2 regions of the Bhargavaea sp. GQ12 genome follow, and region 2 is predicted to be linked to the other one. Evidence: predicted binding sites of a transcription regulator. Region 2 holds the regulator's gene; the other holds the start of a gene.
The links. The regulator LexA, encoded in region 2, represses DNA repair genes until DNA is damaged. The targets are predictions, from matches to a motif close to CGAACATATGTTCG.
Positions count from the first base shown of each region.

Region 1: parE (DNA topoisomerase IV subunit B) is a predicted target of LexA. The motif match lies at 5,723-5,736, and genes of this name have one in related genera.

Region 1 covers NZ_JCAXEU010000007.1:35,880-51,870, reverse strand. Annotated here, with positions in the region: gene dapA (4-hydroxy-tetrahydrodipicolinate synthase) at 1-233, shown strand, start outside; gene dapB (4-hydroxy-tetrahydrodipicolinate reductase) at 235-972, shown strand; gene parC (DNA topoisomerase IV subunit A) at 1,279-3,729, opposite strand; gene parE (DNA topoisomerase IV subunit B) at 3,726-5,687, opposite strand; gene plsY (glycerol-3-phosphate 1-O-acyltransferase PlsY) at 5,952-6,554, shown strand; gene AC6CHQ_RS08405 (HesB/YadR/YfhF family protein) at 6,591-6,887, shown strand; gene AC6CHQ_RS08400 (hypothetical protein) at 6,902-7,219, opposite strand; gene AC6CHQ_RS08395 (acyl-CoA thioesterase) at 7,219-7,644, opposite strand; gene acnA (aconitate hydratase AcnA) at 7,769-10,501, opposite strand; gene AC6CHQ_RS08385 (GlsB/YeaQ/YmgE family stress response membrane protein) at 11,072-11,323, shown strand; gene AC6CHQ_RS08380 (lytic transglycosylase domain-containing protein) at 11,373-12,059, opposite strand; gene AC6CHQ_RS08375 (SCO family protein) at 12,106-12,705, opposite strand; gene AC6CHQ_RS08370 (YvrJ family protein) at 12,805-12,933, opposite strand; gene AC6CHQ_RS08365 (DUF2922 domain-containing protein) at 13,004-13,222, opposite strand; gene AC6CHQ_RS08360 (DUF1659 domain-containing protein) at 13,261-13,482, opposite strand; gene AC6CHQ_RS08355 (DUF2621 domain-containing protein) at 13,600-14,040, shown strand; gene AC6CHQ_RS08350 (CcdC family protein) at 14,269-14,784, opposite strand; gene AC6CHQ_RS08345 (thioredoxin family protein) at 14,777-15,106, opposite strand; gene AC6CHQ_RS08340 (cytochrome c biogenesis CcdA family protein) at 15,153-15,863, opposite strand.
Region 2 covers NZ_JCAXEU010000010.1:24,637-40,627, reverse strand. Annotated here, with positions in the region: gene AC6CHQ_RS10460 (pyrimidine-nucleoside phosphorylase) at 1-157, opposite strand, end outside; gene deoB (phosphopentomutase) at 174-1,358, opposite strand; gene xerD (site-specific tyrosine recombinase XerD) at 1,445-2,347, opposite strand; gene fur (ferric iron uptake transcriptional regulator) at 2,415-2,876, opposite strand; gene AC6CHQ_RS10440 (hypothetical protein) at 2,977-3,489, opposite strand; gene AC6CHQ_RS10435 (NUDIX hydrolase) at 3,544-4,092, opposite strand; gene AC6CHQ_RS10430 (aldo/keto reductase) at 4,159-5,061, shown strand; gene AC6CHQ_RS10425 (YqkE family protein) at 5,095-5,346, opposite strand; gene AC6CHQ_RS10420 (acetyl-CoA C-acetyltransferase) at 5,369-6,553, opposite strand; gene AC6CHQ_RS10415 (hydroxymethylglutaryl-CoA lyase) at 6,643-7,551, shown strand; gene AC6CHQ_RS10410 (alpha/beta hydrolase) at 7,578-8,543, shown strand; gene AC6CHQ_RS10405 (YneF family protein) at 8,880-9,101, opposite strand; gene AC6CHQ_RS10400 (hypothetical protein) at 9,171-9,626, opposite strand; gene tkt (transketolase) at 9,785-11,782, opposite strand; gene AC6CHQ_RS10390 (DUF896 domain-containing protein) at 11,875-12,108, opposite strand; gene AC6CHQ_RS10385 (YneB family resolvase-like protein) at 12,165-12,830, opposite strand; gene AC6CHQ_RS10380 (LysM peptidoglycan-binding domain-containing protein) at 12,827-13,135, opposite strand; gene lexA (transcriptional repressor LexA) at 13,304-13,921, shown strand; gene AC6CHQ_RS10370 (SDR family oxidoreductase) at 14,078-14,722, shown strand; gene glnA (type I glutamate--ammonia ligase) at 14,777-15,991, opposite strand, start outside.

The sequences.
Region 1 (15,991 bases), on a different contig from region 2:
AGGAAATGTACGAACAGACATTCACCAATCTGACGCGTGCACAGGAGCTTCACTACCGCCTGACCCCGCTGATCAGCGCGCTGTCGGTTGATGTGAATCCGATTCCGATCAAGGTGCTCACATCGCACCTCGGCTTCGGCGACTATGAAGTACGCCTCCCTCTCCTGCCGCTGGAAGAGGAGGAGCAAAGCCGCCTGATCCGGCAGTTTGAATCAATGATGATGGAGGTTTGACATGAAATTGCTGCTTTGCGGGTACGGCGCGTCGAACAAACGCGTCGCCGCCCTTGCCAAGGAACGGGGACATGAGATTGTGGGTGTGCTGCTTTTGCGCGGCCAGTCGGCTGACGGCTATCCGGTTTACCGGCCGGATGAACGCCTTCCGGAAGCCGATGCGGTCATCGACTTTTCGCATCCTGTCCTCACGAAAGCCCTGCTTGCTGCGGACACCGGACTGCCTCTGGTGATCGCAACAACAGGAGAAAAGGAAGTTCTGATTGAACAGATGAAGGAAAAGGCGGATCGCCAGCCGATTTTCTTCAGTGCAAACATGAGCTACGGGGTGCATATCCTGACGGAGATTGTCCGCTATGCCACCTCCCTCCTTCCTGCCTTCGATATTGAAATGACCGAGCGCCATCACCGCAAAAAGGTCGATGCACCAAGCGGGACGATCATCAAGCTGTATGATGCCATCGCATCTGCCCGGCCATCTGTCCATCCCGTGCATGACCGTTCCCAGACGGAAGGCGCGCGTACCGACGAGGAGATCGGCATCCATGCGGTACGCGGCGGCACGATTACGGGAGACCATGAAGTCCTCTTTGCCGGGCACGATGAGACAATCACCATCGCACACCACGCCCAGTCCAAGGACATCTTCGCATCCGGCGCACTTAATGTTGCAGAGCGCCTGATCCATAAGGAAAACGGCTATTATACTTACGATAATCTCGGAATCGGCGATTCCTGAAAAGATTAAAAGCGGAGGGCGCTTGCCCTCCGCTTTTTCTTATGCCTGGTAACATTGCTGCTGCGATTTCGTCATTCGTTTCAATAGTTTCGTCATTCGGCCTTCTGATTTCGTCATTCCACCGGATGATCTCGTCATTGGAGTTCCCGACTGGGGCGAATGACGAAATTGAGCCCGTGAATGACGAAATTGCGGGCGCGAATGCAGAAACCGACCCTATGAATGATGAAACCGGCAACATAATGATTCAACATAAACTCCCCCTGCCCGCTGCCTTGGTGGCCTGCGGACAGGGGGAGTATTCATTTATGCCTGTTCATTTTCTTTAGTTTCCATGTCGACGGCCAGATAGACCGCAGTGACATAACCGTCCTCTTTCTGGTCGACGGCAAAGCTGCCGTTTGAATAACGGTCGGCCATCCGGTAAGCATGAGGCAATACGGGTACTTCCGCATCCTTGTCCGTTCGCAGGATGACGGTGTCCTGTTTGTCGGCGAGGACGACACCTGCAATCCGATGCGGGTTGGATTTGAGTTCTTTTAATGACACGAGTCCCCGTTTTGCACGTGAACCGAGTTCATATTCACTGATCGGCATCCGTTTGACGGCACCCCGATGTGTTGCAAGAATCAGCGAGCGCTCATCATCCGCCGATCGGAGAATGGAAGATACGACATAATCGCCGTCTTTCAGGTTAATGCCTTTGACCCCCGCAGTACGGACACCTGTCGGAGCGACTTCCTCAAGCGGGAAGCGGAGCCCGTAGGTCAGATGGGTAAAGAGCAGCACTTCGTCCGAGGCCCGTGCAAGGTGGACAGACTGCAGGGCATCCCCTTTTTTGATGGACACCGCCTTGTACAAGCGGTTAGTGCGCTTAACCTGATAGTCGGCAAGTGCGGACCGTTTGATGAATCCGCCTTTGGTGACAGTGACGATATCGGTGTCCTCCCTGTCAAATGATTCGATGCCGATTGCGGCAATGATCTCTTCTTCAGGACTCAGCGGGATAATGCTCGAGATGTGCTGGCCGAGGTCTTTCCAGCGGATATCCGGAAGCTCATGGACAGGCTGGGAAATGTAATTGCCGGAAGACGTGAAGAGCAGGAGTGACTGCTGGGTGTTGAGCGTGCCGCCGTACAGCAGCCGGTCGGTCTCCTTCATCTCGAAGTCACGGCCGCCCGATGCCCCGTACGAGCGCTGGCTCGTGCGCTTGACATAGCCGTCTTTCGTGACCGTGACGACGACGTCCTCGCTCGGGATCAGGATATCGAGGTCGACCTTGATTTCCTGGATTTTCGCCTCGATCACTGAACGTCGGGGTTCCGAGAAGCGCTTGCGGATATCTTTGAGTTCGGACTTGATGACCCGCATCAGTTTTTTCTCGGAGCCGAGGATTTCCGTGAGTTCCTGAACGAGCGCTTTCAGCTCTCCTTCTTCCTTTTTCAGCTCGGTGATATCTGTGTTTGTCAGACGGTAGAGCTGGAGGGAGACAATCGCTTCAGCCTGCGGTTCAGTGAAGCTGTACGATTCGATCAGATTGTTTTTAGCGTCCCGCTTGTCCTTGGATGCCCGGATCGTCCGGATCACTTCATCAAGGATGGAGAGGGCCTTCATGAGCCCTTCTACGATGTGCAGACGGTCCTTTGCGCGCAGAAGGTCGTATTCCGAACGCTTCGTGACGACTTCTTTCCGGTGAGCGATATAAGCATCAAGCAGCATGCCGAGCGACATCAGCTTCGGACGGCGTTCATCGATTGCAATCATGTTGAAGCTGTAGCTTACCTGAAGGTCAGTGTTCTTGAAGAGGTATTGGAGTATGGCTTCCCCGTCGATGTCTTTCTTGAGTTCCACGACGATCCGGAGGCCGGTGCGGTCTGATTCGTCACGGACTTCCGAAATGCCTTCAAGCTTGCGGTCGATCCGGAGCTCGTCCATCTTCTTGACGAGATGGGCCTTGTTCACTTCGTACGGGATTTCGGTGATGACGATCTGCTGCTTGCCTCCGCGGATCTTTTCGATTTCGGTCTTCGAGCGGACAATGATCTTTCCGCGGCCCGTCTCGTAAGCTTTTTTGATGCCTTCCGCACCCTGGATGATTCCGCCTGTCGGAAAATCCGGCCCCTGCAGGACGGTCATCAGTTCATCCGTCGTCACGGCAGGATTATCGATCCTCATAAGAACCGCATCGATCACTTCGTGGAGGGCGTGAGGCGGGATATCTGTCGCGTATCCCGCTGAAATGCCCGTCGAACCGTTGATGAGCAGATTCGGCAGCATTGCAGGGAGAACTGTCGGCTCATTTTCGTTATCATCGTAGTTCGGGATAAAGTCTACGGTGCGCTTGCCGATATCACGCAGCATTTCTGAAGCGATTGCGGAAAGCCTGGCTTCCGTATAACGCATGGCAGCAGCGGGGTCGCCGTCGAGCGAGCCGTTGTTCCCGTGCATCTCGATGAGCGGATGCCGGAGTTTCCAGTCCTGGCTCATCCGGACCATGGCTTCGTATACGGAAGAGTCGCCGTGCGGGTGATATTTACCGATGACGTTCCCGACCGTTTTCGCCGATTTCCGGAAGCCCTTGTCGTGTGTATTGTTTTCTTCCATCATTGCGAACAGGATGCGCCGCTGGACCGGTTTCAGTCCGTCCCGTGCATCGGGAAGCGCGCGGTCCTGAATAATGTATTTACTGTAGCGCCCAAAGCGGTCGCCGATGACCTCTTCTAGCGGGAGGTCCTGGTATCGTGCTGTTTCCGTCATGCCTGTTCCTCCTCAGCTGTCTCGGCCGTCAGGAATTCATTTTCCAGGATCGTCGCGCCGTCTTCCATGCCGAAGTCGACGTTGTCCTCGATCCACTTCCTCCTCGGCTCAACTTTGTCTCCCATGAGCGTCGTGACGCGCCGCTCGGATTTTGCCCCGTCCTCGATCGTAACGCGAATGAGTGTACGGGTCTCGGGATTCATTGTCGTATCCCAGAGCTGGTCGGCATTCATCTCGCCGAGACCTTTATAGCGCTGGAGGATATAGCCTTTTCCGACTTCCTGGATGGCTGCATCCAGTTCGCGCTCTGTCCAGGCATAGGCCATCTTCTCTTTTTTGCCGGTGCCTTTGGAAACTTTAAAGAGCGGAGGCAGTGCGAGATAGACTTTTCCAGCCTCGATGAGGGGTTTCATGTAGCGGTAGAAGAAGGTCAGAAGCAACACCTGGATATGGGCGCCGTCGGTGTCGGCATCGGTCATGATGATGATCTTGTCATAGGCGATATCATCGACATTAAAGTCGGAGCCGACGCCCCCTCCGATCGTATGGATGATCGTCGAGATCTCTTCATTCTTCATGATGTCCTCAAGCTTCGCCTTTTCCGTGTTGATGACCTTGCCCCGAAGCGGCAGGATCGCCTGGAAAGTACGGTCGCGTCCCTGTTTTGCCGAGCCGCCGGCAGAGTCACCCTCGACGAGGTACAGTTCATTCTTCGCTGCATTTTTCGACTGCGCCGGGGTCAGCTTGCCGGACAGCAGCATTTCGGAGCGCTTCCGCTTCTTTCCGGAACGTGCGTCTTCCCGTGCCTTACGGGCCGCTTCGCGGGCCTGCTGGGCACGGATCCCCTTGCGTACGAGTGTCGCAGAAAGTTCTGCATGCTCCTCCAGGTAGTACATGAGTTTCTGCGATACGACGGCGTCCGCCGCTGCACGCGCCTGGCTGGTGCCGAGCTTGCTTTTGGTCTGCCCTTCGAACTGGAGCAGTGCTTCCGGTACCCGTACGGAGATAATCGCAGAAATCCCTTCACGGATGTCCGCGCCGTCCAGGTTTTTGTCCTTTTCTTTCAGCAGTCCCGCTTTCCGGGCATATTCGTTAAAGACCCGCGTCATCGCAGTCTTGACACCTGTCTCATGCGTCCCGCCGTCCTTTGTCCGGACGTTGTTGACGAAGGACAGAATCGTCTCTGAGTAGCCGTCGGTGAACTGGAAAGCGAATTCGAGCTCGATCCCGTCCTGTTCCCCTTCGATATAGGCTACTTTATGCATCGTATCTTTCTCTTCATTTAAATATCCGACAAACTCCATGATGCCGGATTCATAAAGAAACTCATCCGCCCGTCCGCTTTCCTCATCAGACAGGGTGATTTTCATTCCTTTTAGCAGGAAGGCCGATTCGCGCAGCCGTTCGCTCAGGATTTCATAATTGTATTTTACTGTCGAGAAAATGGTCGGATCCGGCTTGAACCGGAGAAGCGTCCCGCGCTCGCGTGTCTTGCCGATCTCTTCCAGTGTCGTGACGGGATGCCCCCCGCCCTCAAAACGCTGGCGGAACTTCTTGCCGTCCTTGAAGACGGTCACCTCGAGCCATTCAGAGAGGGCGTTGACAACCGATGCGCCGACGCCGTGCAGTCCGCCGCTTGTCTTGTATCCTCCCTGCCCGAATTTCCCGCCGGCATGCAGGACGGTCAGAATAACTTCCGTCGTCGGTTTACCGGTGCTGTGGGTGCCCGTCGGCATTCCGCGCCCGTGGTCCCTTACGCTGACGCTGCCGTCTTTATGGACGGTGACATTGATCTCTTCTCCGAATCCTGCCAGCGCCTCGTCGACCGAGTTGTCGACGATTTCATACACAAGGTGATGAAGGCCGCGTGTATCGGTCGAGCCGATGTACATGCCGGGCCGTTTGCGTACAGCCTCAAGTCCCTCAAGCACCTGGATCGAGTCGTCGTTGTATTTCATGGTTTTTGTAATTTTGGCCAAGAGGATTCCTCCATCAAACGTTTGTTCGTATATGTTCCTATTGTACTTGTTTCGCCGGCTTGTGTCCAACTGCCGGTCCGATAGTCCCGCACTTCATTGTAGACTACTGAAGCCCGCCGTTGCAATGTTTGCTGGGGATTCCAGTCGTTTGACCCTGTATTGAGGGCATTGTGCGTGTGTCTTGGATGATGTAAACTGAGACTGACTGTTAAGACCAACCCTTATATCGAAAAGAGGTTTGCTATGGATACGGCAATTGTGCTTCTCATCGCATATTTACTTGGCTCTGTGCCTTCGGGGCTTTGGATCGGGAAGCTCTTCTACAACAAAGACATCCGTGAATCGGGCAGCGGCAACCTCGGTGCAACCAACACTTTCCGCGTGCTGGGAAAGCCGGCCGGCATTGCGGTCACGCTCATGGACATCTTCAAAGGGACCGCTGCTGTGCTCCTTCTGCTGATACCGGCATTTGCGGATTCGGGTATCCATCCGCTGACACTGGGCATCGCGGCAGTTGTCGGCCATATGTTCCCCGTGTTTGCGAAATTCAGGGGAGGAAAGGCTGTTGCGACGTCCGGAGGCGTCATTCTCGGTTATAGCTGGCCGTTTTTCCTCGTACTGATCGTTTCTTTCCTCGTTATCCTGAAGCTGACGAAGATCGTCTCCCTCACCTCGATGGCAATGGGTGTCATTGCGCTGATTTATGCGATCATCAACTACGTCAGGACGGGCGATCTGTACCTGCTGATTGTCATCATCGTCCTGTCCGCATTCATCTTTTACCGCCACCGGGCGAACATCGGCCGCATCAAGGCGGGAACCGAGCCAAAGGTGAAGTGGCTTTAGTATACTGTAGGGAGACCACGGAAGGCGGTGTGTTCCATGGAGATCAGAATTTCCGATGACGCGCAGAAATGGTTTTATGAAGAAATGGGCTTGGAAGCTGGCGCTTCAGTACGATTCACGGTCCGCTACGGCGGCTCGGGCCTTCAGCCGGGCTTTTCACTCGGGCTGTCGGTGGAAGAACCGGAAAACCCGTCCGCGCAAGCGGAGTCGGACGGCATCACCTATTTTGTCGAGTCCGACGATGAATGGTACTTTGACGGACATGACCTCGTTGTCGGTTATGATGCCGCATTGGACGAACCTGAATACGGATACGAAAAAGAGAAAGCGTGAATCCCGCAGCGGATTCACGCTTTTTGTATACCGGTCAGCCTGAAGCGTTCAATCAGGTCTTCCCTTCCCTCTTTCTTCAGGATTTCATATTCCCTTTCTCCGAACAGGTCAAAGTGCGGATAACGCTCCTTGTGGTCGATCCAATCCGGATGAAGTCCGTACTGCCTGCCCCAGGCTTCCAGCTTCGCCAGATCTGCGCACCCGGCCTTGGTGACGGTCCGGCAGCCCGGAAAACGGTCATCAAGCCAAAAATGCGTCAGGAATGCAATTTCTCCCCTGCTGACGGCTTCTTTCCACTCGGATACTTCCTGCCGCTTGACGCCGAATGCCATCACACAAGCTCCCTGGCGAGTTCCCGGTATTTTGCATCCCATTCCGGATCGGCCTTGCGCAGTCCGACCGGCCGGAACGTTTCCTTATGGACAAGCGTGTGTACGGATTGTCCGGTCGCGGCAACCGTGCCGTCCCCGTGAAGGATCTCATAGCCGTATGTCGTCCGCAGCCGTCCGTGCGACTGGATCCACGTACGGATGATTGCAGATTCCCCGTAGCGCATTGCGTTTTTATAGCTGATGTTCAGGTCGATCACCGGAGAAAGAAAGCCTTCTTCCTCCAGCTTATCGTAGCGGAAGCCGATATCCTCGATCAGTGATGTGCGTCCGATCTCCATCCATACCAGGTAGTTGGCATGGTATACGACACCCATCTGGTCGGTTTCCGAATAACGTACCTTAACTGACGTTTCATTGACATACATCATCTTCACCTCCCTGCCATTATACCGGATAGCAGCCGGCGATGTCCGGAGCAGCATGATCTCGCCGCATACAAAAACAGCCTGGAGAGGATGTCCTCTCCAGGCTGTTGGTCACTCAGTTTGATCAGTTGGCTTTCAGGCGGTTACGGAGAACCATCTGAAGGATGCCGCCGTGGCGGTAGTAGTCAACTTCCACTTCGGAGTCGAAGCGTGCAAGTGCCTGGAACTCCTTGACGGAGCCGTCCGGAGCAGTCGCAGTGACCGTGAGGACATCGCGCGGTTTCACGTTGTCAGTGAGGTTGACGCTGATCGCCTCTTCGCCTGTCAGGCCGAGGGATTCCACGCTGTCGCCCTTCATGAACTGGAGCGGAAGTACGCCCATCATGACGAGGTTCGAACGGTGGATACGCTCGTAGCTTTCGGCGATGACTGTCTTGATGCCGAGAAGGTTTGTGCCCTTCGCAGCCCAGTCACGTGAAGAGCCCATGCCGTAGTCTTTGCCTGCGAGAATCGCGAGGCCCGTACCGTCTTCCTGATACTTCATCGCTGCATCATAGATCGGCAGGATCTCTTTGGTCGGCCAGTAAGTCGTGTAGCCGCCTTCTGTGCCTTTCGCGATCTGGTTGCGGATCCGGATGTTCGCGAATGTACCGCGCATCATGACCTCGTGGTTACCACGGCGGGAACCGTACGAGTTGAAGTAGCGTGGCTCTACGCCGCGCTCACGCAGGTACTTGCCTGCCGGCGTATCTTTGCCGATCGCGCCTGCAGGGGAAATGTGGTCAGTCGTGATCGAGTCGCCGAACTTGCCGATGACGCGGAGGTCTGCAAGCGTCTGGATCGGGCTTGCTTCCTTCGACAGGCCTTCGAAGAACGGCGGGTTCTGGATGTAAGTCGACTCTGGGTCGAAGTCATACAGGGAGTCATCCGTTGTTTCGATTGCGTTCCAGCGCTCGTTTTCCGTGAAGACATGTTCGTATTCTTTGCGGAAGAGGTCAGGTGTGACCGTCTTCTCGATTTCAGCCTTCACTTCTTCAGTGGATGGCCAGATGTCTTTCAGGAAGACGTCCGTTCCGTCCGCAGCGCGTCCGATCGGCTCTTTCTCGAAGTCGATGTTCACTGTGCCTGCGAGGGCATAAGCGACGACGAGCGGAGGCGAAGCCAGGTAGTTTGCCTTGACGAGCGGGTGGATCCGGCCTTCGAAGTTCCGGTTACCCGAAAGGACGGAGGATACGAGCAGGTCGTTGTCCATGATCGTCTTTTCGATTTCCGGAAGAAGCGGACCGGAGTTACCGATGCACGTTGTGCATCCGTAGCCGACTGTGTTGAAGCCGATCTGGTCAAGGTACGTGTTGAGACCTGCGGATTCGAGGTAGCCTGTAACGACTTTCGAACCTGGTGCGAGCGACGTCTTGACGTATGCCGGCGGGCGGATGCCCTTTTCGACCGCTTTTTTCGCAACGAGTCCGGCGCCGAGCATAACGTAAGGGTTCGACGTGTTCGTGCAAGATGTGATCGCTGCAATCGCGAGGTCACCGGTCTTCATTTCGACTGTACGGCCGTCTTCGAACTCGACTGTGCCTTTTTTGTCGATTTCTTTTTCGCTCAGACCGAAGCCTTGGTTGCCCATCGGAGCCGTGATCGCCTTGTTGAACTCTTCCTTCATGCGGGACATTGGGATGAGGTCTTGAGGACGCTTAGGGCCCGAAAGGTTTGGCTCGATTGTGGAAAGGTCGAGTTCGACCGTGTCTGTATATGTCGGGTCCACGTTGTCTGGAGTGAAGAACATATCGTTTTCCTGAAGATATTTCTTCGTGACTGCGATATGTTCTTCTTCACGGCCTGTCAGGCGCATGTAGTTGAGGGATTCTTCGTCAACCGGGAAGAAGCCGCAAGTTGCGCCGTATTCAGGTGCCATGTTGGCGATGGTCGCACGATCCGCAAGCGGAAGTTGTGCGACGCCAGGGCCGAAGAACTCGACGAATTTGCCGACAACGCCCTTTTCGCGGAGAAGCTGTGTGACACGGAGTGCAAGGTCAGTTGCCGTCGCGCCGTTCGGAAGGTCGCCAGTCAGCTTGACACCGATGACTTCCGGAAGCGGGAAGTACGAAGGCTGGCCGAGCATGCCGGCTTCCGCTTCGATACCGCCTACGCCCCAGCCGAGAACGCCGATCCCGTTAATCATCGTCGTGTGGGAGTCGGTTCCGACGAGCGTATCCGGATACGTTTCGAATGTGCCGTCTTCGTTTTCGATTTCGTGTACAACACTTGCGAGGTACTCGAGGTTAACCTGGTGGACAATCCCTGTTGCCGGAGGTACGGCACGGTAGTTATCGTAGGCCTTCTGTGCCCAGTTCAGGAACTGGTAACGCTCTGCGTTGCGTTCGAACTCAAGTTCCATGTTCAGGCGGAGTGCTTCATTCGAGCCGTAGCGGTCTACCTGGACGGAGTGGTCAATGACGAGGTCGACCGGGATTTCAGGGTTGATCTCATCCGGGTTTCCGCCGAGATCCGCCATCGCCTGGCGCATCGAAGCGAGGTCGACGACGACCGGAACACCTGTGAAGTCCTGAAGGATGACGCGGGAAGGCTTGAATGGCACTTCCGCGGACGGGTCTACATCCGTGCCCCATTTTGCAAGGTTTTCAACGTGTTCATCTTTGATAACATAGCCATCGTGCTGACGAAGGACAGATTCCAGCAGCACTTTGATGGAGTAAGGCAGGCGTGATACATCAGCGATGCCTGCATCCTGCAGAGCCTTCAGACGGTAGTAGTTGTACGTCTTGCCATTCAGCTCGAATGACTGGCGGCTGTTGTGCAGATTGCTTTTAACTTTTTGCGTGCTCTTAGCCATTGCTTTTCCTCCTCTATTTCTGCGTGAAAAGACGGATGGATCCACTTTTCTCTCCCTTATCTTATCGAATCCTGTCCGATAAGTAAATTACATTATGTTGATTGAAGGATATAAGGAAAACGAATCACTTTTGACGGAACCATTCAGAAAATGAACATTCCGCTTCAGTAAATGATACTCTTTGACTCGTTCGTTACTTTTTCGAATACATGAAAAATCCGGCCACCCATACGAATAACCGGATTTCCATCTGTGTTTTTTTGGCTTCAGTAGAAGCTGAGAAAGTCATAGGCAAGGGAAACGACGAACAGACTGTGCACCAGGGCAAACAGAAATGCGTGGCGGTCAAGAACCTTCATCCGTTCCATGTCCATCGCGTCCATCTCCTTATTGCTTTTCTCGATTATAAAGGAAAGAGATTGATATTTCAATATTTAAATCATTCAGAATCCATCTTTTTCTAAGGTTTTTTGTATTTGATTGGGGCATATTAGGTTTTAGCCCGAACACTTTTGGATATATAAAGTACTGTAACGGCATTATAAAAATTTTAGAAGGAGTGAAGGCAACATGGAATTCTTAATGTATCTGATCGTAGGCGGAATCATCGGCTGGCTCGCCGGTATGATCCTCGGGAAAGACATCCCTGGTGGCATCATCGGCAACATCATTGCAGGTATCATCGGTGCTTGGATCGGTGGTGCACTATTCGGTGACTTTGGACCGGATGTTGCTGGCATCGCCCTGATTCCTGCACTGATCGGCGCACTGATTCTTGTGTTCGTCGTCAGCTTTATTCTTAAAGCTATGCGCAGAGCTTAATTGAACAAACAAAAAAGAGGGCCGGAAACGGTCCTCTTTTTGTATGCCTTCATTTTCCTGTGATTTCATCTGATCGTTCCTCGTAGTCCCTGTAGAACGACATGACTTCCTCCACATAGCGTTCACTATGGTTATAAAGGAAGACTGCCTGCTCCAGCTCCCCTTCTGCCGCCCCGTTCCTGGAAAGGTAACTGGCGGCGCTGTAGAGAGAGTCGCTCAGGCTGAAGGGATCCGCCTTCCCGTCCCCATCAGCATCGAGTCCATAGCCCCCGTAGGATCGGATGGCTTCCGGATCAGTCTTCACATCTTCCGGGATGTCCCCTCTGCCAAGTTCGGAACAGCTCGGGTGCGACCAGCCCACCCATGTACATGGCATAAACTGCATATGGCCTTCCGCGCCTGCCGGGGAAACAAGCGGATCCATCGTGCTGAAACGGGTCTCCACCCGGTGATGGGCGGCAAGAAGCGTCCACGGAATTCCATATTCATCCGCTGCTTCTTTATAGAGCGGCACGTAGTTCTCCGGCACCTGGATGTCGAAAAGCCTGTCCGGCGTATGGGCGGCATAGTCATTCAGCTCTCGGATAAACGGAATGTCCCGGATCACTGACCAGAAAAGGGCCGTCATCATATAGACAACAATCAGTGAAGGTATAAGAAAGATGAATGCAGCAATGAGGCATCCGCCTTTTCGCAGTCGTTTACGCCTGCTCTTCATATTTAACCGTTTGCCCATCCTAGTTCCCCTTCCACGGCAAAAGCCGGCTTGCGCCGGCTTTTTTTCAGGATCTCGCCTTGATCAAGGCTTTCATGTCTTCAACAATGATATCATGCGGGACTTCCATATAACCATCATAACTCTTGACTGCTTTTCCTTCCTGGTTCACAAGGAAGAACGAGGAAGCGTGGGTGACCTGGTCCGAATCCTGCGGAGGTGCGATGACCGGAACTTTAAATGACTTTACCGCCAGGTCGGCGATATCATCCATGGTATATCCCGTCAGCATCTCCCATTTGGACTGATCCGAGACTTCAAAGGTATCCAGATACTCCTGCAGCTTTTCCGGTGTGTCGAATTCGGGATCGACGCTGAATGAAACGATCTTGTAATCTTCAACGCCTGCCTCAGCCAGGTGATCCTGGACTTCCGCCATGTTGAACATCATCGGCGGGCAGACCGATGTACAATTGGTAAAGACAAACTGCGCGAGCCATGGCTGGCCTTCCAGGTCTTCCAGCGAGACGGGTTCCCCGTGCTGGTTCGTGTATTCAAACGGCTTAACATCCCATGAGAAATCCCCTTCGAATTTCCCTGCGTTGCACGCTCCGAGCACGAGCGCAGCCAGGATGAAAAATGCCGCTGCTGCCGTGAGTTTCTTCATCAGCAATACCGCCTTTGCTTCATCATTTATCTCTCATCTTATCGGATACCGGTTCTGCCTTCAACATCAGTTGCCCCGGTTTTCCGACAATCCGATGAACTATCCGGCCTTCAGCGACACGAGTGCATCATGAATGGCGGTCAGCTTTGTCTCCACCCGGTGCATCAGATAAAACGATACGAAGATGGGGAATCCGAGATCCTGGATAAACGTCATCCACTCCTGCATTAAGGCGTCCTCCTTTCCGTTATTTCCCCAACCAAAACAAGGTTCCCCGGCTTTGCCGGGGAACCGTGGATCACGCAGTGATGATATCCGTCACGCCGCGGGAAACGATCCGGGCGGCTTCGGTCGATTCGGCCGGATGCCCGTCCGTGCCGAATACGCCGCTTGCGATGACTTCGTCCATCGCCTGGCGCACCTCCGCTTCCGTGAGGCCTTCCCTGGGATTGTCCACAGTGAGGGTCATCCGCTTCCCTCCGGCCGTCTTGAATACAAGTTCCAGTGTCTCGTTCATTCTCTTTCCCCCTTTCTCTTATCCGTCTGATGATGCGGTCAATATTCCGTGATTTCTGCAGTCTCAATCTTTTCCGCTGCGATGTACGGGTAATCCGACAAGCCTCCGAGCGCACTTACCGCAGCAGCCAGGGACGCCGCGTCAGCCGATCCGGACACATTCCGGTACGTTTTCAGCTTGACCACAGGCTTGCCATCCCCGTCCAGGCCGGCGTCAAAGTGGAGCCGGATGGATGCGTTTTTGAAGACGATGTTTGCCATGTTTTCTCCCCCCTTTCACCCGTTACATAGGGCAGTTTGGTGAAAAGAATACAACGGAGGTGAAAAATATCGGCCGCGGCCTTATAATTGTTGGAGAATGCAAAAGAGGTGAGAGTGTTGCTGGAAGGCTGGTTTCTCTGGTTTATCCTGTTCTGGGCGGTTGTCCTGATCGGCCTATTCGCGATCGGCGGATATTTCATGTTCCGCAAGTTCCTGAAAGCCCTGCCGAAGGAAGACGGACGGTCAACGCTCGACTGGGAAGAGTATTATGTCAATAAATCGCTTCATCTGTGGACGCCTGAGTCCAAGGAAATGCTGAACGAGCTCGTGTCCCCGGTGCCGGAACTGTTCCGGCCGGTCGCCAAGCAGAAGATTGCCGGCAGGATCGGGCAGCTTGCACTTCGCGAAAAGGCGAAACGGATTGAGTTCGACCATATTATCCGCGGCTATATCCTCGCGACACCGAAGCGTGACCATAAATTCCTCAAGAAAAAGCTGGAAGAGTTGCAGATTGATGATACGCCGTACAGGAATCTGTACCAGTTCAGCAGGGATTGATGACAAAAGCGCAAGCGCCTGTTCAGCAACGGACAAACTGGAGCCCTTCGCAATGAGATAAAGGAAACACGGTGAGGAACGAGCCGATGTTGACTGATCGCAATGGAGGAGGGTGAAGTTTGCGAGTTGCTGGGCGCTGGAGCTGGATGGTGCTTGAGCGGAAATCATCATTTATCTGCAGAGTAAATTTAAAACCGCCATTCCGGAATTGACCGGGATGGCGGTTTTTCATGCTGCCGCCCCGATGCGGGACTGCAGCTTTCTGTATTTCAGATACATGGCAATACGCCATGGCAGGATCATGCCGAACGCGAGAAGGAAGAACATCCCGGCCAGTTCTCCGACATCGATTGTGCTGCTGAGGACCAGCTTTCCGGCCACCCTCAAGATGAGCAGGCCGGCAAGAATGAAAATAAATGCCTTTGAGGGCTTCAGATAGATTTCCCCTCCACTTTCCTCAAACCTGGATGTTCGGATAAGGAGGATTGAAAACAGGGCTCCGACAGCCAGCGCCTCGAATACATGCGGCCAGGCGACGCGGAACGGCTCGAAAAGGAACATGAGCGCGCCCGTCGACATCATGACCGGGGGCAGGATGATCTTTTTGGCGCTTGCAGGGCGGTTCGAGGCCCTTGAGCGCATGATCACCGCGCCAAGACCCGCCATCGCAAAGATCACCGTGGAGCCGATGATCAGGATGGGCGCGGGAATATCGGTGAATATCCGGTTGATAAAGTCATTCATACTGTCCACCCGCCTGCTCGAGTTCGTCCATCCGGTGCTTCAGATCCGCCATCGGGACGAAACGGGCAAAGCGGGCGAACTCCCGGCCTTCCTTGAACAGGAGAACGACCGGTGCGGTGAAGAGGGACAGCTGTCCCGCCAACTCAGAAACTTGGGCGGCATTGGTCAGATAAAAAGGAAATGCGTATTCTTCTTCAAGGGCGGCGACCTGCGGAAGCAGGCCTTCGCAGACCGAGCAGTGGTCGGTCTTAACGAAGAGGAGAAGTGTACCTTCCCCCTCAAGCGTTTCGATCCACTCATCGAAAGTATGGATTTGTTCCATTGCCGAATCCCTCCTCTCCTGCGGCAATGCTGATGTCTTCATGATATCAGAACCCTTGGAAATCGCCGAAGATCGGGCTCAGCCATCCGATGATCATCGTCATACCGTCAAAGAACAGGAGAATCCCGACAAAGATCATAACCCATCCGCCGATTTTCATGATGATGTTGCTGTATTTCCGGATGACGGCAAGCTTCGTGATAAAGAAAGACAAAATAAAGAACGGAATCGCAAAACCGAATACATAGGCGAGCATATACCACATGCCGGACCCTGGGTTCTGCCCGGCCAATGCGATGATGGCACCGATGATCGGGCCGCTGCACGGCGTCCATCCCGCAGCGAATGCCAGTCCGATCACCGCAGAGCCGAAATAGCCGGCCGGCCGGTTCTTGAACTGGATCTTCCGCTCCTTCATGAGGAACTCCGGCGTCAGGAGCCCGACAATCATCAGGCCAAATGCAACGATGAAGATGGCGCCGATCTGCCTGAGCAGATCATCATACCTGACGAAAAACGAACCGATGAACGAAGTGCCGAATCCGAGGGCTATGAAAATGGCCGAGAAGCCCAGCAGGAAAAAGACTGTATGCAGGATCCCGCTCTTCGACATTTTTCTCTCGTCCGATTTTAGGTCATCGAGTGACATGCCCGTGATGTAAGAGATAAATGCAGGATATAGCGGCAGCGTACACGGGGAGATGAAACTGAGGAAGCCCGCTCCGAATGCCAGTAGGATATTGAGGTCTGCCGACACGACAATCCCCCTTTCTGTTGCTGTCCTTATACTATCAGAATCCGCAGGGGTTTTCGCCATTCCTGTCTGTGACAGTTTGTTGTCTTTATAACATATTCCCGCATGCGGAAAGGATGTCACCCGGAAAG
Region 2 (15,991 bases):
CTTCAACCATTCCTTCGAAGTAGATGGCCATCAGCAGGGCGCTCGCCTGATAGTCAGGTACCGAATCATCCGTAATTCCAGAGATGAAGAACCGGATCTCCTCTTCCGATAGTCTGCCGCCGTCTCTTTTCTTTGTGATAATGTCAACCATTCTCATGTCTGTCCACCCGCTTTCATTTCAAAACTGGAAGGTAGCTTTTGCCGAACTCCGGTTTCTTCACGCCGAAGTTTTCTGCAACTGTCGCACCGACTGAGGCAAAAGTTTCCTGCAGAGGCAGCTCTCCTCCTGCATTGAATCTCGGGGAAGCCATGATGATCGGTACAAACTCCCGCGTATGATCGCTTCCCGGAGCTGTCGGGTCATTGCCGTGGTCCGCCGTGATGATCAGCAGGTCATCTTCGCCAAGGGCACCCATAATCTCCGGCAGCCTCGCGTCGAATTCGGCAAGCGCGTTTCCGTAGCCTTCCGGATCGCGGCGATGGCCGAAAAGCGCATCGAAATCAACCAGGTTCGTAAACGACAGCCCTTCAAAATCACGGTCCATCACTTCGAGCAGCTTGTCTACGCCGTCCATATTGGATGACGTCCTGACCGAATCGGTCACGCCTTCACCATTGAAAATATCTGAGATTTTGCCGACTGCGATAACTTGAAAACCGCCATCCTGAAGCTCATTCATGACCGTGCGGCCAAATGGCTTAAGAGCGTAGTCGTGCCTGTTTGTTGTCCGGGTGAAATTGCCCGGTTCCCCGATGAACGGCCTGGCAATGACCCGGCCGACAAGGTATTCCGGCTTTAGGGTAATCTCTCTTGCGATCTCGCAGATTTCATAGAGTTCCTCGATCGGGATGACGCCTTCGTGTGCAGCAATCTGCAGCACCGGATCCGCCGACGTATAGACAATGAGACCGCCGGACTCCATGTGCAGCGGGCCGAGCTCGTCAATGATGGCTGTGCCGCTTGCCGGCTTGTTTCCGATCACCTTGCGGCCGGTCCGCTCCTCCAGTTCCTTCACAAGCCCTTCAGGGAAGCCATCCGGATATACCTTGAATGGCTTATCGATGTTCAGGCCCATGATTTCCCAATGCCCGGTCATTGTATCTTTGCCGACCGAGGCTTCCTGCATACGGCCAAAATAGCCGGCCGGGTTGTCCGCAGCCTCAAGTCCTTTTAGAGGACGGATATTGGCCAGGCCGAGGCCTGCCATGTTCGGCATATTGAGTCCGCCGGTCGCCTCGGCGATATGGCCGAGCGTATCTGATCCTTCGTCACCGAAATCAACGGCATCCGGTGCTTCGCCGATGCCTACAGAATCAAGTACGATCAGATGAATTCGTTTAAATGGTTGCGCTGTCATTGTCGCATAACCTCCTTGGCACTACGTATACCCTTTACAAGAATACTGTACCACAAATCAGAGGTCTGACGTCACATTTTCCCGCATCATGCCCGAGGATGAAATTTGCTGTAAACGTCTTTAAGCCGATTCTTGCTGACGTGGGTGTAAATTTGTGTCGTCGAGATGTCGGCATGACCGAGCATTTCCTGGATCGCACGCAAATCGGCACCATTTTCCACCAGATGTGTAGCAAATGAATGCCGCAGAATGTGCGGTGTGAGTTCTTTTGTGATCCCGGCCTTTCGGGCATGCTGATTTAATAGTTTCCAGACCCCTTGGCGGGTCAGACGTCCGCCCCTCGCATTGACGAACAGCGCGTCCTGGGCACGGTCCCCTTTCAGCATCGACGGCCTCGCCTGGCCAATATATTCAGTGATGGCGTCAACCGCTGTTCTTCCAAGCGGGACAATGCGCTCCTTGCCGCCTTTTCCAAACACACGGGCAAATCCCATCGAAAGATGGACATCTCCAGTATTAATCCCTATGCATTCGCTGACCCGCATGCCGGTCCCGTACAGCATTTCCAGCATCGCCCGGTCCCGCACGCCCGCGGGTTTGGAACGGTCCGGGGCCGCGATAAGCGAATCGACTTCCCCGACAGACAGCACACGCGGCAGTTTCATCTCGAGCTTCGGCAGGTCCAGCTGGATTGTCGGGTCGGCGGAGGTAATCCGCTCCCTCACCAGAAACTGATGGAAAGAGCGGATGGAAGATATATGCCGGGAGATCGTCCGGGGTGACTTGCCGGATTCTTCCAGGACTTGCAGATAGCGCAGGATATCAGGTCGCGATACGCTGTCCAGGCTGCCGGGCTGCTCCACCTTTTCCAGATGGCGGATATATCCGAGCAGGTCCCTTTTGTACGATCCGATCGTGTTATCCGCCAGCTGGCGCTCGACTCTGAGAAAATGCAGGTAGTCGTTCAGCGCATCTTCCGCCTCTTTCATGTTCTATCTCCTTTCTGTTTTTACCAATATGAAAAAAGGACAGCTTTCGCCATCCTGTCCATTTCTGTTATTCCTGTTCGTTTTCTTTTGCTTCTCCGCTGCAGCGGCTGCAGATACCGTGGAAAGTAAGCCTGTGATCCTTGATCCGGAAGTTCCAACGGTCTTCGACGATCTGCTCGACGTCACCCAACAGGTCTTCCTGGATCTCATCCACCGCGCCGCACTCGATGCAGACCAGATGGTGATGGAAATGGGCAGCGCCTTCCTGCCGCAGATCAAAACGGGAAACTCCGTCTCCAAAGTTGATTTTGTCAACGACTTTCAGTTCGGTCAGCAGCTCCAATGTCCGGTATACTGTCGCCAGCCCGATTTCGGGCGACTTATCCTTGACGAGCAGATAGACATCCTCTGCGCTGAGATGGTCTTCCTCATGCTCCAGCAGTACAGTGACCGTGGCTTCGCGCTGGGGCGTCAGTTTGTATTTAGCATTGTGGAGCTGCTTTTTTATGCGTTCAATCCGGCTTTCCATGAGACGCCCCCCTCAAACTGTCCCTATTATATCAACCTGTTCGGATGGTTACAAGAGTTCCAGTTATTTAACAACAATCATTACAATATGATAATCATTTTCAATTAACAAGGAATATGAACACCCCGATCTCCGCTGCGAGTATGGCAGCGGACAGGGCCGCGATTCTGATTACCGCCTCTTTCCTGTGCCTGCTGAAATAATTCTTCAGCATGAACGGGGGGGAAAGGTTCATGCAGAACAGGGTGAACAGCAGTGTCAGAAGCAACTGTGCCGGAAACCACCACGCCGCGTAGAAAGTGAGCGCCCCTTCCTGGCTGATCAGATAAGTCGAAGCAAAACCGAAGAAAACCGCCCTCAGGCCGGCGATGAACATGACCGCATGCCGGAGCGCGGCGTGGGATGCCAGGAACAGGGCAAGCACATGAAACGCCAGAAAAGAAAGCAGTGCACGATACGGCTTTGCCGGATCCGCGAGGTCGAGCCGCGGATCAAGGAATACGGTTACCGTTTCCGCCATGCCCGCTTCCGCAAAGCGGAACAGGATGGTCCCGCCCGTAAACCCGATGATGAGTAGTGTAAGCAGGTAAAGAAAAGGGAGCGATCGCTGCATGGGCTGCACCTCCGGAGGATTTGTACAACCTATGCCTGTCCGCTCCCCGACATGTCATTTCCCTATCCCCGCCCGCTCCGCCCATAAAATGGAGAAAGCGGTCTTTGCGTCACGGATCTTTCCCTGATCCAGCATCGCTGCCGCCTCCTCTACAGGAATTTCAAGCAGCTCGACAAACTCATCTTCATCACCGGCTGCCGGATTGTCGATTTTCCGGAGCCCGGTGGCGGCAAACAAGTGAATCGTTTCATCTGCAAAACCCGGAGAGGTAGCAAATGTCGTCACCAGCTCCAGGTTCCCGCATGCATAGCCGGTCTCCTCTTCCAATTCCCTTCGGGCCGTTACTTCGGGTGCTTCACCGGGTTCGAGCTTCCCTGCAGGCACTTCAAGAAGTGTCGTTCCGAGCGCCTTCCGGTACTGTTCAACCATGACAAGCTTGCCATCATCGGTGATCGGGATCAGCGCGACAGCCCCAGGGTGCCGGACGAGTTCCCTTTTCGCGGGCTTACCGTCCGGCAGGATGACATCATCGATTTCAAGACGGATAATCTTGCCGTCGTAGATTGTCTCCGTATGTACCGTCCGTTCCTCAAACTTATCCATTGGACCATCCCTTTCTGTTGGTCGTCTTAGCGCATTCATTATACTATGGATTCGGGAGGGGATACGATGAAGACACGGAAACTCGGAAAAACAGGTCCGGACATTTCAGAAATCGGTCTCGGATGCATGTCGCTTCCGGACGATGCTTTGCAGGCGGAACGGATTGTCTCGGCCGCTCTCGATGCGGGCATCAATTATTTTGACACGGCGGATCTGTATATGAAGGGACGGAATGAGGAACTGCTCGGCAAGGCGCTCGGAAGCCGGCGGGCGGACATTGTCCTTGCCACAAAGGTCGGCAACCGGTGGACAGACGGGAAAGACGGGTGGGAATGGGACCCATCTCCTGCGCATATCCGGAAATCCGTCAGGGATAGCCTGAAGCGGCTCGGCACCGACTATATTGATGTGTACCAGCTCCATGGCGGGACGGCCGATGATGACCTGGAAGCCGTGATCGACGTATTCGAAGAACTGAAGAGGGAAGGACTGATCCGCCATTACGGAATTTCGTCCATCCGTCCGAATGTATTCCTGCCTTTTCTAAAAAACAGCTCCGCAGTTTCGAATATGATGCAGTACAGCCTGCTAGACCGCCGGCCGGAGGAATGGCTCGGCGACATCAGCAGGGCGGGCGCATCGGTCGTCGCACGCGGGCCACTAGCCAAAGGCCTGCTGACAGCCGAGTCTGAACAACGGGCGGAACAAATGGACGGTTACCTCTCGTTCACTTCCGGTGAACTCCGTGAACTGTCGGCTCAATTCCGGCTGCTTCCGGGCAATCTCCATGGGGCGGCTCTCGGTTTTGTACTGGAAAACAAAACAGTGGCTTCCGCCATCACAGGTGCCAGCAGTGAAGAGCAGCTCAAAGAAACCCTCCGGGCCTATGACAATCTGCCGGACAGTGACACTGTTCGGGCATATGCCGCCCTGACAACCGAACAGCAATATGAAAAGCACCGGGAATGATTTCCCGGTGCTTCCCTGTATTCATCAGTTCCGTCAATACTTGGACGGTCCGTCGCCGTATTTTTCCAGCAATTCACCGAACGACATGTTCTTTTCCCGATCACGGCGTTCTTTTGCCTTCTGGGCGAGGCGTTTTTCCTCTTCTTCCTTTTCGTTTCTGAGAAGAGCCTGCTTTGCCTCTTTAAGCTTGTCCAGCGTATCTCCGCCCAGACTGTCGGCGAGAGTCGGACGGCTGTCCTGCTTTGTGGCAGCCGGCTTACGCTGTTGTGGCTTCTTTTTGGCCATCGAGTCACCTTCTTCCTAAAGTTCAGGGACGGCGCACTACCGTCGCGACACCCTGTCCGCCCCCGATGCAGAGGGTGGCAAGGCCGGTCTTTGCGTCCCGCCGCTTCATTTCATGAAGCAGGCTGACAAGTATCCTGGCACCGCTCGCGCCGATCGGGTGTCCGAGTGCAATCGCGCCGCCGTTCACATTCAGTTTATCATGATCGAACCCAAGTTCACGGTCGACGGCAATGGACTGGGCTGCAAACGCCTCGTTCGCTTCGACCAGGTCCATGTCCTTCAGCTCCAGCCCTGCTTTTCCAAGCGCATTTTTCACTGCCTGGACGGGGCCGATTCCCATCACGGCAGGATCCACGCCGGCATTGCCATTTGCCGCAATGACCGCGAGCGGCTCAATGCCCAGCTCTTCCGCCTTCTCCCCGGACATCACGACAAACGCTGCTGCACCGTCGTTTATTCCGGAAGCATTTCCTGCAGTGACACTGCCCTCTTTTTTGAACGCCGGGCGGAGCTTCGCCAATTTCTCCGCCGTGGAACCAGCTTTCACGTGCTCATCCGTGTCAAAGACAATCGGATCTCCTTTGCGCTGCGGGATTTCAACAGGCACGATTTCATCCTTGAAACGGCCGGCTTCAATAGCAACAGCTGCCCGTTCCTGTGATCGTGCCGCAAACTCGTCCTGCTCTTCTCTGCTGATGCCGTAGCGGTCGCACAGGTTTTCAGCGGTGATGCCCATATGATAATCGTTGAACGCGCACCAGAGACCATCCGAAATCATGCTGTCGATCAGCTTCTGGTCACCCATCTTAAAGCCGTCACGCGCGCCTTTGAGAAGATGAGGCGCCTGGCTCATGTTTTCCATTCCGCCCGCCACGATGACATCCGCGTCTCCCGCCTTGATCGCCTGTGCAGCCAAGTGGACCGCCTTTAATCCGGAACCGCATACTTTATTGATTGTCAATGACGGTACAGTCTCCGGAAGGCCCGCCTTGATCGATGCCTGACGGGCCGGGTTTTGCCCGAGTCCTGCCTGGAGCACATTCCCCATGATGACTTCATCGACATGCTCCCCGCCCACTCCCGCGCGGGAAAGTGCCTCACGGATCGCGATGCCACCAAGCTCTGTTGCCGGAATATCTTTAAGCGACCCCAGGAATGTCCCGATCGCTGTCCGGACAGCGCTTACAATTACCACTTCTTTTGTCATTTCCCCATGTCCCCTTTCCATTCATCATGCTTCTTGCCTTGCCCCGCCCCGTCCTCATCCTTACAATGAGAACAAGGAGGGGGTTTGTCATGTTAAGTCTACCAAAACAAGCAGTAATAATCGAGGTCGGCCCGAGGGACGGCCTTCAGAATGAAAAAAACCAGGTTCCGACGGAGGTGAAGCTCCGTTTCATCCGCGCCTTGCAGGATGCAGGCGTCAGTGAAATGGAACTCACGTCTTTCGTCTCTCCGAAATGGGTGCCGCAAATGGGGGATTCAGCGGATATCATGGCGGGGGCAGCGCGGACAGGCAGGCAGTTCGTGCTGGCGCCAAACGAGCGCGGTATCGATAATGCCAGGGCTGCCGGCGCCGCAAGCATCGCCGTGTTTGTCGGAGTCACGGATGCATTTAATAAGAAAAATATTAACAGGACGACCGAAGAAAGCATGGAACAGCTGGCTCCGCAAATCCGGAAAATGAAAGAGGACGGCCTGTTTGTGAGGGCCTGCATCTCGACCGCATTCCATTGTCCGTTTGAAGGACCTGTTGATCCCGAACGGACGCTCAGTCTGTGCAAACGGTTCGCTGAACTGGGGGCGGACGAACTGAGTGTGGCTGACACGATCGGTATGGCGACACCAGAAGAAAGTTACAACCTGTTCAGACGTCTAAAAGATGAGCTTCCGGAGATGCTGCTGACTGCACACTTCCACGACACGCGGAAAATGGCACTCGCCAACATCTTCGCGGCACTCCAGGCAGGTGTCGACAGATTTGATGCTTCTGCCGGAGGTCTCGGCGGATGTCCGTTTGCACCGGGCGCGACTGGTAATGTCGCAACCGAAGATGTTGTCAATATGCTGGAACGCATGGGCATTGAAACCGGTATTTCGGCTGACGGCATCTGCCGCGCTGTCGATGAAGTGGCGCCTCACGTTTCGCGCCCAATCGGCACGGGGATGTATACACTATATAAGAATGCACAACGTATGGGGTAACAGCCATACATGAAGGAGGCTATGCAATGGGGATAAGCACGAAGCGCTGGCTGACTGTCACCGGCATCATGACAGGCATTTCAGCTGCTGTCGGATCGGCGGTCGGCCTCCTTGCCACGAACCGGCTGATGTACATGAAGAAGAAAGAAGACGATGTGATCCTCCAGCGGGAAATTTCAGCAAAGCGCTTTGATGAGGGATGGTACAATGCCGTCAGCAAAACAGAGCGCTGGGTGAATTCCCCAAACGGCTACCGGCTAAAAGCCGTGTTGCTGGAACCGCTGGAAACCAGCCATTACGTCGTCATATCCCACGGCGTAACGGAAAATAAGATCAATTCGGTCAAGTATGCCCGGATGTTTGAACGGCTCGGCTTTAATTCCGTCATTTACGATCACCGCCGGCATGGGGATTCTGAGGGCCGTACGACCAGTTTCGGACATTATGAAAAGACAGATCTTGGTGCCGTCATCGATGAGCTCCGGAATTTTGTGGGACAAGAGGCGATCATCGGCGTTCATGGGGAATCCATGGGGGCGGCGACATCTCTCCTATACGCGGGCGGTGTCGGAGATGAAGCTGACTTCTACATAGCCGATTGCCCATTTTCTGACTTTACCGAGCAGGTCCTCCATATCTTGAGACGATCTACGCCGCTGCGGACCGGTTTCGCCATCCGGCTTGCCAATGTGTTCCTGAAAGTGCGGGACGGCTATACGCTGGACCTCGTCTCCCCGAGGCAGTCAGTCGCCAGCATCCATAGACCCGTGCTTTTCATCCACAGTCTGGAAGACGATTTTATCCTGCCGGAGATGACGAAGGAACTCTACGAACTGAAGCCGGAGCCCAAATCGATCCGGCTGTTTGAAAAAGGGGCGCATGCCCAGTCCTTTAATGAAAACACAGAGGAATACGAACAAACGGTCAGAGCGTTCCTCGAAGAACACGGGCTCTTCCCTTACGGTGACGACAGCCGATCGGGAATTGCCTGATCAGCGGCGGCTTCGGGATGGTGTACTTTCGCGGGAGTTTGGTGTACTTTCGCAGCAGCATAGTGTACTTTCGGCACTCGATAGTGTACTTTCGGCACTCGATAGTGTACTTTCGCGGCGTCTTGGTGTACTTTCGCGAATGTCCTGCTGAGGTGGCACTCCCGCTGCCGTTCGGCGCTTGAGATGTCCACGCTCACGCTCTGTTAATGATGTTTCACCGGAGCATATTCTTTTGCGATTCCTGAAAAAAATGAGCGTCACAGAAATTTCTCTGTGACGCTCATTTCTCTTTTTTCATTAATAAAAACGCCCTTCCTAAAGGAAAGGACGCTGTCATTATTTGTCGCTCATTTTGTTCATCTGTGCCAGCATTTGATTGATTTTCTTCTGGGAAGGTTTCATTCCCATTTGCATCATCAGCATGCGGAGCATCTGTTCGTTGATCGGCGGGTTCTCTTTCAGGTAATTCATCATATATCTGCGAGCGATGAAAAAGCCGAGAGCCACCCCGGCGAGCAACGCGACGATGAGCAGAACGATCCACCAAACGGTCGCCATTGTGGTTCCTCCTTCGTGCCATCAGTTTCACGGAATGTGCACCAAGGAGAAGTATACAACATTCCGGAATCAGATACTACTATTTCCGCACAATTGACGGCTCGTTCCGACACCATTTTCCCAGAATTTCACCGGCTTCAGCCAGCCGCACTCCCCGCTTCCCCCACGGACTGCAAAATACCCCCCGCTGAGACCTGACAACCCTGCGAACAGGTCAAGATCAAGCATTCTGGTTCCCTCGCAGCGGGCAGTCAGGCTGTAATCGCCGAAACCGATCCGGATCGTCCCTTTTACCGGATGATGGAGGCGGAGCAGGCCCCCCTCCCGCCCCACCTCGGGAAACCTCCTCCCCATCCGGTGCTTTAACTGGAGCATGACCCGGTCGGGATCCACCTCATGGCAAAGAAAGCGGACTTCCGGACTTTCTTCTCCTTCCACCGCCAGAAGTTCCTCCAGCATCCGTTCCCTTCCCAATACAAATGGCTGGTGGGCGTTTTTTACTTCATAAATAATGTATTCGCGCATGACTGCCACCCCTTTTTCAACATCATATCCCGGTATGCGGAAAAAAGATGTCAGAGTGCGGAGAAGAACCCCTCTAGTTTTGTCGAATTGTCCGGAGTTGGGCGTATGATAGAACCGACAAAAAGGAGGACATCCAAGCCGGATGTCCTCCTTTTTCATCAAAGCTGCTTAAAGCGGGATGTTACGTTTTCAGGCGTAAAGCCATATTCTTTCATGACCGTGCCACCCGGCGCGCTCGCACCGAATGTATCGATAGCAAGCACGTCGCCTTCGAATCCGGTGTACTTGTGCCACCCGAGGGAAGCACCCATCTCGATTGCGAGACGCTTCGTCACGGATTTCGGAAGCACCTCTTCTTTGTAAGAAGCTTCCTGTTCTTCGAAGCGGTCCCATGAAGGCATCGAAACGACCCGGACATGAACGCCCTCTTCCCGGAGTTGCTTTTGTGCTTCAACCGCAAGGCTGACCTCCGAACCTGTCGCAAGAAGGATTCCGTCAGGATTGCCTCCCTCCGCCTCGGATACGATATAGGCACCTTTTCTGACGCCTTCCATCGCACGCTCTGCCGAGTGTTCGAGGACCGGCAGATTCTGGCGGGAAAGCACGAGAACCGTCGGCTTGTTTTCAGATGAAACCGCGAGTTTCCAAGCGGCGGCCGTTTCGTTTCCGTCAGCCGGGCGGATTACAGACAGACCCGGCATTGCGCGAAGTGAAGCAAGGTGTTCAACCGGCTCGTGGGTCGGTCCGTCTTCACCGACAGCGATGCTGTCATGCGTGAACACGTAAGTGACCGGCACACCCATCAGTGCCGACAACCGGACCGCAGGACGCACATAATCGCTGAAGACGAAGAATGTGCCCCCGAATACGCGGAGTCCGCCGTGAAGGGCCATACCATTGAGCGCTGCACCCATCGCGAATTCACGGACGCCGAACCAGATGTTGCGGCCGTGGTAATTCTCCGGCAAGAAATCTCCTGCACCTTTGATCATCGTCTTGTTCGAACCTGCCAGGTCCGCGCTTCCGCCGAACAGGGTAGGAACGGCTGCAGCGAGGGCATTGATCATATCGCCTGAGGCGCTGCGTGTCGCAACCGATTTACCGGCCTCATAAGCCGGCAGGTTTTCCTCAAATCCTTCAGGAAGCTTGCCTTCAAGCGCAGCCTTTAGCTGAGCCGCTTCTTCCGGATAAGCTTCCTCATAGGATGCAAAGCGCTCATTCCATTGTTTCTCCGCCTGCTCGCCTTGCTGTTCCGCCGCTTTGCGGAATGTGTCATACACTTCTTCCGGCACATGGAAGTCTTCCTCGAATGTCCACTTGTAGTATTCCTTGACGAGCTTCATTTCGTCTTCGCCGAGAGGCGCGCCGTGGACATCCGCTTTACCGGATTTGTTCGGAGAACCGTAACCGATGATCGTCTTTACTTCGATGAGGGTCGGTCCGCCCGTGTTCCCCTTCGCTTCTTCAATGGCACTGGAAACTGCATCGATGTCGTTGCCGTCTCCGACACGAAGATAATTCCAACCATACGACTCGAAGCGCTTGCGGACATCCTCAGAAAAGCTCATGTCGAGTTCCCCGTCAAGGGAGATGTCGTTGCTGTCGTACAGCACGATCAGCTTGTCCAGCTTCAGGTGCCCTGCAAGGGAGATCGCCTCGGAGGCTACCCCTTCCATGAGGTCCCCATCCCCGCAAAGTGCGAAGGTATGGTGATCGACAATCTCATGGCCGTCCTTGTTGTACGTCGCGGCAAGATGGCGTTCCGCCATCGCCATGCCCACTGCCATGCCGATTCCCTGGCCGAGAGGGCCCGTGGTCGCTTCCACTCCGTCAGTGTGACCGTATTCGGGGTGGCCAGGTGTCTTGGAACCCCATTGGCGGAAATTCTTGATCTCTTCCATCGGCAGATCGTAACCGCCGAGATGAAGAAGGGAATACAAAAGCATCGAACCGTGTCCTGCGGAGAGGACAAAGCGGTCCCGGTTGAACCACTGCGGGTTCGAAGGGTTATGCTTCATGTGTTTGGTCCACAGGGTGTACGCCATTGGAGCGGCGCCCATCGGAAGTCCCGGGTGACCGGAATTCGCTTTCTCGATCGCATCGATGGACAGAGTCCGGATCGTGGTGATTGCAAGTGCATCGGCATGATTCGCCATCTTTCGACATCCTTTCACGAACAAGTAGTTGAATCTTTTTAAGTTTAGACGAGCCCGGCGGTCTTTACAACCGGATTCAGGCGAAGGCGATGTCAGTTCGGAAATTTGTTGTTTCTGAGCTGTTTTACTTTGTCCGGCGTAATGTCATTGCCCTCCGGGTCGATGACGGTTACGTTCTCGATTGTCTGCTTCATATTGGAACGGAAAACCCCCAAATATTCCTTGCGGAGCAATGTCTGTTCCTTCGCTTCTTCCATCGTCAGTCCGACAGTCTTTTTCTTATTCGCCAATTCATTGATACGGGCGAGCTTTTCGGGTGAAAGCATGAAATCTCCCCTTTCCATTTGTCCTAAACATAAGTAAAAAAAGAGACGAGCGCAACTCATTCGCTCGTCTGTTCTTCCTCGATATATTCTCTGTAGCGGCGATGTACCGTCGCCTTGCTGACATCATGGCCGAGTCCTCTAAGCGTGGAAGCGATCTCTTCGAATGTCAGGCCTTTCTGCCTGAGACTGACAATTTCCCCAAGCGGGACATCAATTCGTTCGCGGCCTTCGGGATTGCCCCGCTTTTTCAGATTCTGCTCAGGACGGTAGCCCTTTTCCACTGCCCGGCGCATGCCCCTGCGAATTTTCGCATTATGCATTTTCCTTTGATATTCCTCGACGATGGCCAATATCTCAAGCAGCATTGTGTCCATTTCATCCAGCGCTGCAGGACCTTTGTCCGTATATGTATAAGTGGATGCCCCTGCCTTCTGCAGAAGGTGCAGCACTGCCACACGGGCATTCCCGCGTCCGAGACGGGTCTCATCCTGGACAAGGACGATTTCCGCCTCACCCTCCCGCACATGGTCGATCAGGTCCAGGAGACCGTCCCGGTCCATATCGTAGCCGCTGTGCCGGTCTTTAAAAACCGAGGTCACCGTAAAGTCAAGCTCGTCCGCAAATGCCCGCAGCTCTTCCTCCTGACGCTCTAGTGACATGTCCTGGGACTCTTTCTCAGTGCTCACCCGGCAATATACAGCACATGTCCGGGCCCGCTTCACTCTCCCTCACCGGCCAGCTGTATATCATCGGAATACATCATTTTAGAGGGTACGAGAAGCGTCTCTCCGGCAAGGATCGTCGAATCATGTTTACCGTTCATCTTGAGCACTTCCTCTATCCATATGTCAGCCGGAAGCGAAGTTTCCGCTTTCTGATGCAGGGCGAACAGTGTATCGCCGGGATTCACTCGGATTTCGGCGGTCATTGCACGTTCCGGCTCTTCCTGTCCCGGCAGCATGGCGACTGAAACAATGGCGATGAGAAATAAGAATACAACGTAAGAATAATTGCGGATCAGGTTCATAAATGGCCCCTCCTAATAGAAATTCGAATGCTTGTTCGTATAATAACCCCATCGTAATGCGAACAGATGTTTTTGTCAAGCGGTTTTCTCGAACCTATGTTTGCATTTCATTGAGACGGCTGATATACTTGGAACTAGCTAATACGTTAAAAGAAGAGGTGAATCCGTTTGAAGAAAATGTCGAAAAGGCAGGAAGCCATCCTGACTTTCATCAAGGAAGAGGTCAGGTCGAAAGGCTATCCGCCTTCCGTCCGCGAAATAGGCGAGGCTGTCGGGCTCGCTTCCAGTTCGACGGTCCACGGCCATCTGGCCCGCCTGGAGAACAAGGGCCTCATCCGCCGTGACCCGACCAAACCCCGCGCTATTGAAATTCTTGAAACCGGCGACGCCATCCCTAAAGCGGATGTTCTTCAGGTCCCGGTCGTCGGGAAGGTTACAGCAGGCCAGCCAATTACAGCGGTCGAAAACATCGAAGAATATTTTCCTCTCCCCGATCAGTACGGCAGCTCGGACGACCAGCTGTTCATGCTGGAAATCATGGGCGAATCCATGATCGAGGCCGGCATCCTGAACGGTGACTATGTCGTCGTGCGCCAGCAGAGCACCGCGAATAACGGTGAAATCGTTGTCGCAATGACTGAAGAGGATGAGGCGACAGTCAAGCGCTTCTTCAAAGAAAGCGGGCATTTCCGCCTCCAGCCAGAAAACCCGTCGATGGATCCCATCATCGTCGACCAGGTATCCATCCTCGGTAAAGTTGTGGGCGTCTACCGCCATATCCAGTAAGATCCTGCAGGGTCGGATCATCATTCAGTCGGCACCGCTTTCCGGAAACGCGCTGCCGGCTTTTTTCATGTCTGCAGCCCGACGTCTTTCCATTGTCCCCTGCCCCTCCGTTCCGATATAGTGGACTCATTAGCATGAGAGGGGAGATGGATCATTTTGAACGTACTTGTCATCGGAGCAAACGGCAAGATCGGCAAGATGCTGGTGAAGCTTCTCGTTGAGAGCGGTGAGCATACACCGACCGCCATGATCAGAAAAAAAGAGCAGCAGGCAGTTTTCGAAAATATGGGAGCACGTACCGTCGTTGCCGATCTTGAAGGCAGCACTGCAGATCTGTCTTCGATAATGGCAGATATGGATGCTGTTGTGTTTACTGCGGGAAGCGGCGGGCATACCGGCCCTGACAAAACCTTGCTGATCGACCTGGATGGAGCCGCCAAGGCAATCGAAGCCGCCGGACAAAAGGGAGTCGGTCGTTTCCTGATGGTGAGCGCAATCGGTGCCGAGGACAGGGAACGCTGGTCTGACGCCATCCGTCCGTACTACGTGGCAAAGCACCACGCCGACAACATCCTCCGAGCGAGTGGCCTGGACTATACGATCGTCCGTCCCGGCCTGCTGCTGGATGAACCCGGAACAGGCCGGGTATCCGCTTCAGAACATCTGGAGCCGGGCGGCATTCCACGGGAAGATGTCGCCCATGCCGTCTTTGAAGCGCTGGACAAGGAGAATACCCGCAACCTTTCCTTCGAGCTAGTTTCAGGCGACACGCCGGTCAGGGAAGCCATAGAACAACTTTAAACAGAAAAGTGAGCGCAACCGATTAGGCTGCGCTCACTTTTTATCTGCGTGCAGTCAGTACATCTTCATGTACTGCTCCCGCTCCCACGGGTGGACTGTTGTGCGGAACATGTTCCATTCCGCTTCTTTTGTGTCCATGAAATTCTTGTAGATATGGCTGCCGAGGGCATTTTGGATGACCTTGTCGTCTGCAAGGGCGCCCAGCGCCTCTTTCAGGCTTGCCGGAAGGTCTTCGATGCCCATGCTCCGGCGTTCACGGAGGCTCATCTCATAGATGTTCTGGTCGACGGATTCCGGAGGCTCCATGCCGTTGCGGATTCCTTCGAGCCCGGCTCCGAGAAGGACAGCCATCGCCATGTACGGATTGGCTGTAGGGTCGACCGAACGCACTTCGACCCGTGTGCTCAATCCCCTCGAGGTCGGAATCCGGATAAGCGGACTGCGGTTCGTGCCCGACCACGCGACGTATACAGGTGCTTCATAGCCCGGCACCAGACGCTTGTAAGAGTTGACGGTAGGATTCGCGATGGCTGTAAAGCCATGCGCATGCTGCAGCAGGCCGGCCATAAACTGGTAAGCGGTTTGGCTCAGGCCCTCTTCTCCTTCAGGATCTTCGAAAACGTTCTCGCTTTCTTTGAATAGCGACATGTTGACATGCATCCCGGAACCTGCCACGCCGAACAGCGGCTTAGGCATGAACGTGGCATGAAGTCCATGTTTTCGGGCGATCGTCTTGACTACAAGCTTGAATGTCTGGATGTTGTCGCATGCCCGGATGGCGTCTGCGTATTTAAAATCGATCTCATGCTGGCCCGGGGCGTTCTCATGGTGCGATGCCTCAATCTCGAAGCCTAGCGCCTCAAGCTCAAGTACGATGTCCCTGCGGCAATTTTCGCCCAGATCGGTAGGTGCAAGGTCGAAGTAGCCGCCATAGTCGTTCAGTTCCAGGCTTGGTTCGCCGTTCATATCCAATTTGAAAAGGAAGAATTCCGGCTCAGGCCCGATATTGAACTTGGTAAAGCCCAGTTTTTCCATTTCTTTAAGCACCCGCTTCAGATTGCTTCGGGGATCCCCTTCGAATGGCGATCCGTCTGCGCGGTGAACATCGCAGATGAGCCGGGCGACTTTTCCGGATCCCGTATCCCACTGGAATACCGTCCACGTGTCCATGTCGGGAACCAGGAACATATCCGACTCCTCGATCCTAACGAACCCTTCAATCGACGACCCGTCAAACATCATCTTGTTGTCCAGCGCCTTGTCGATCTG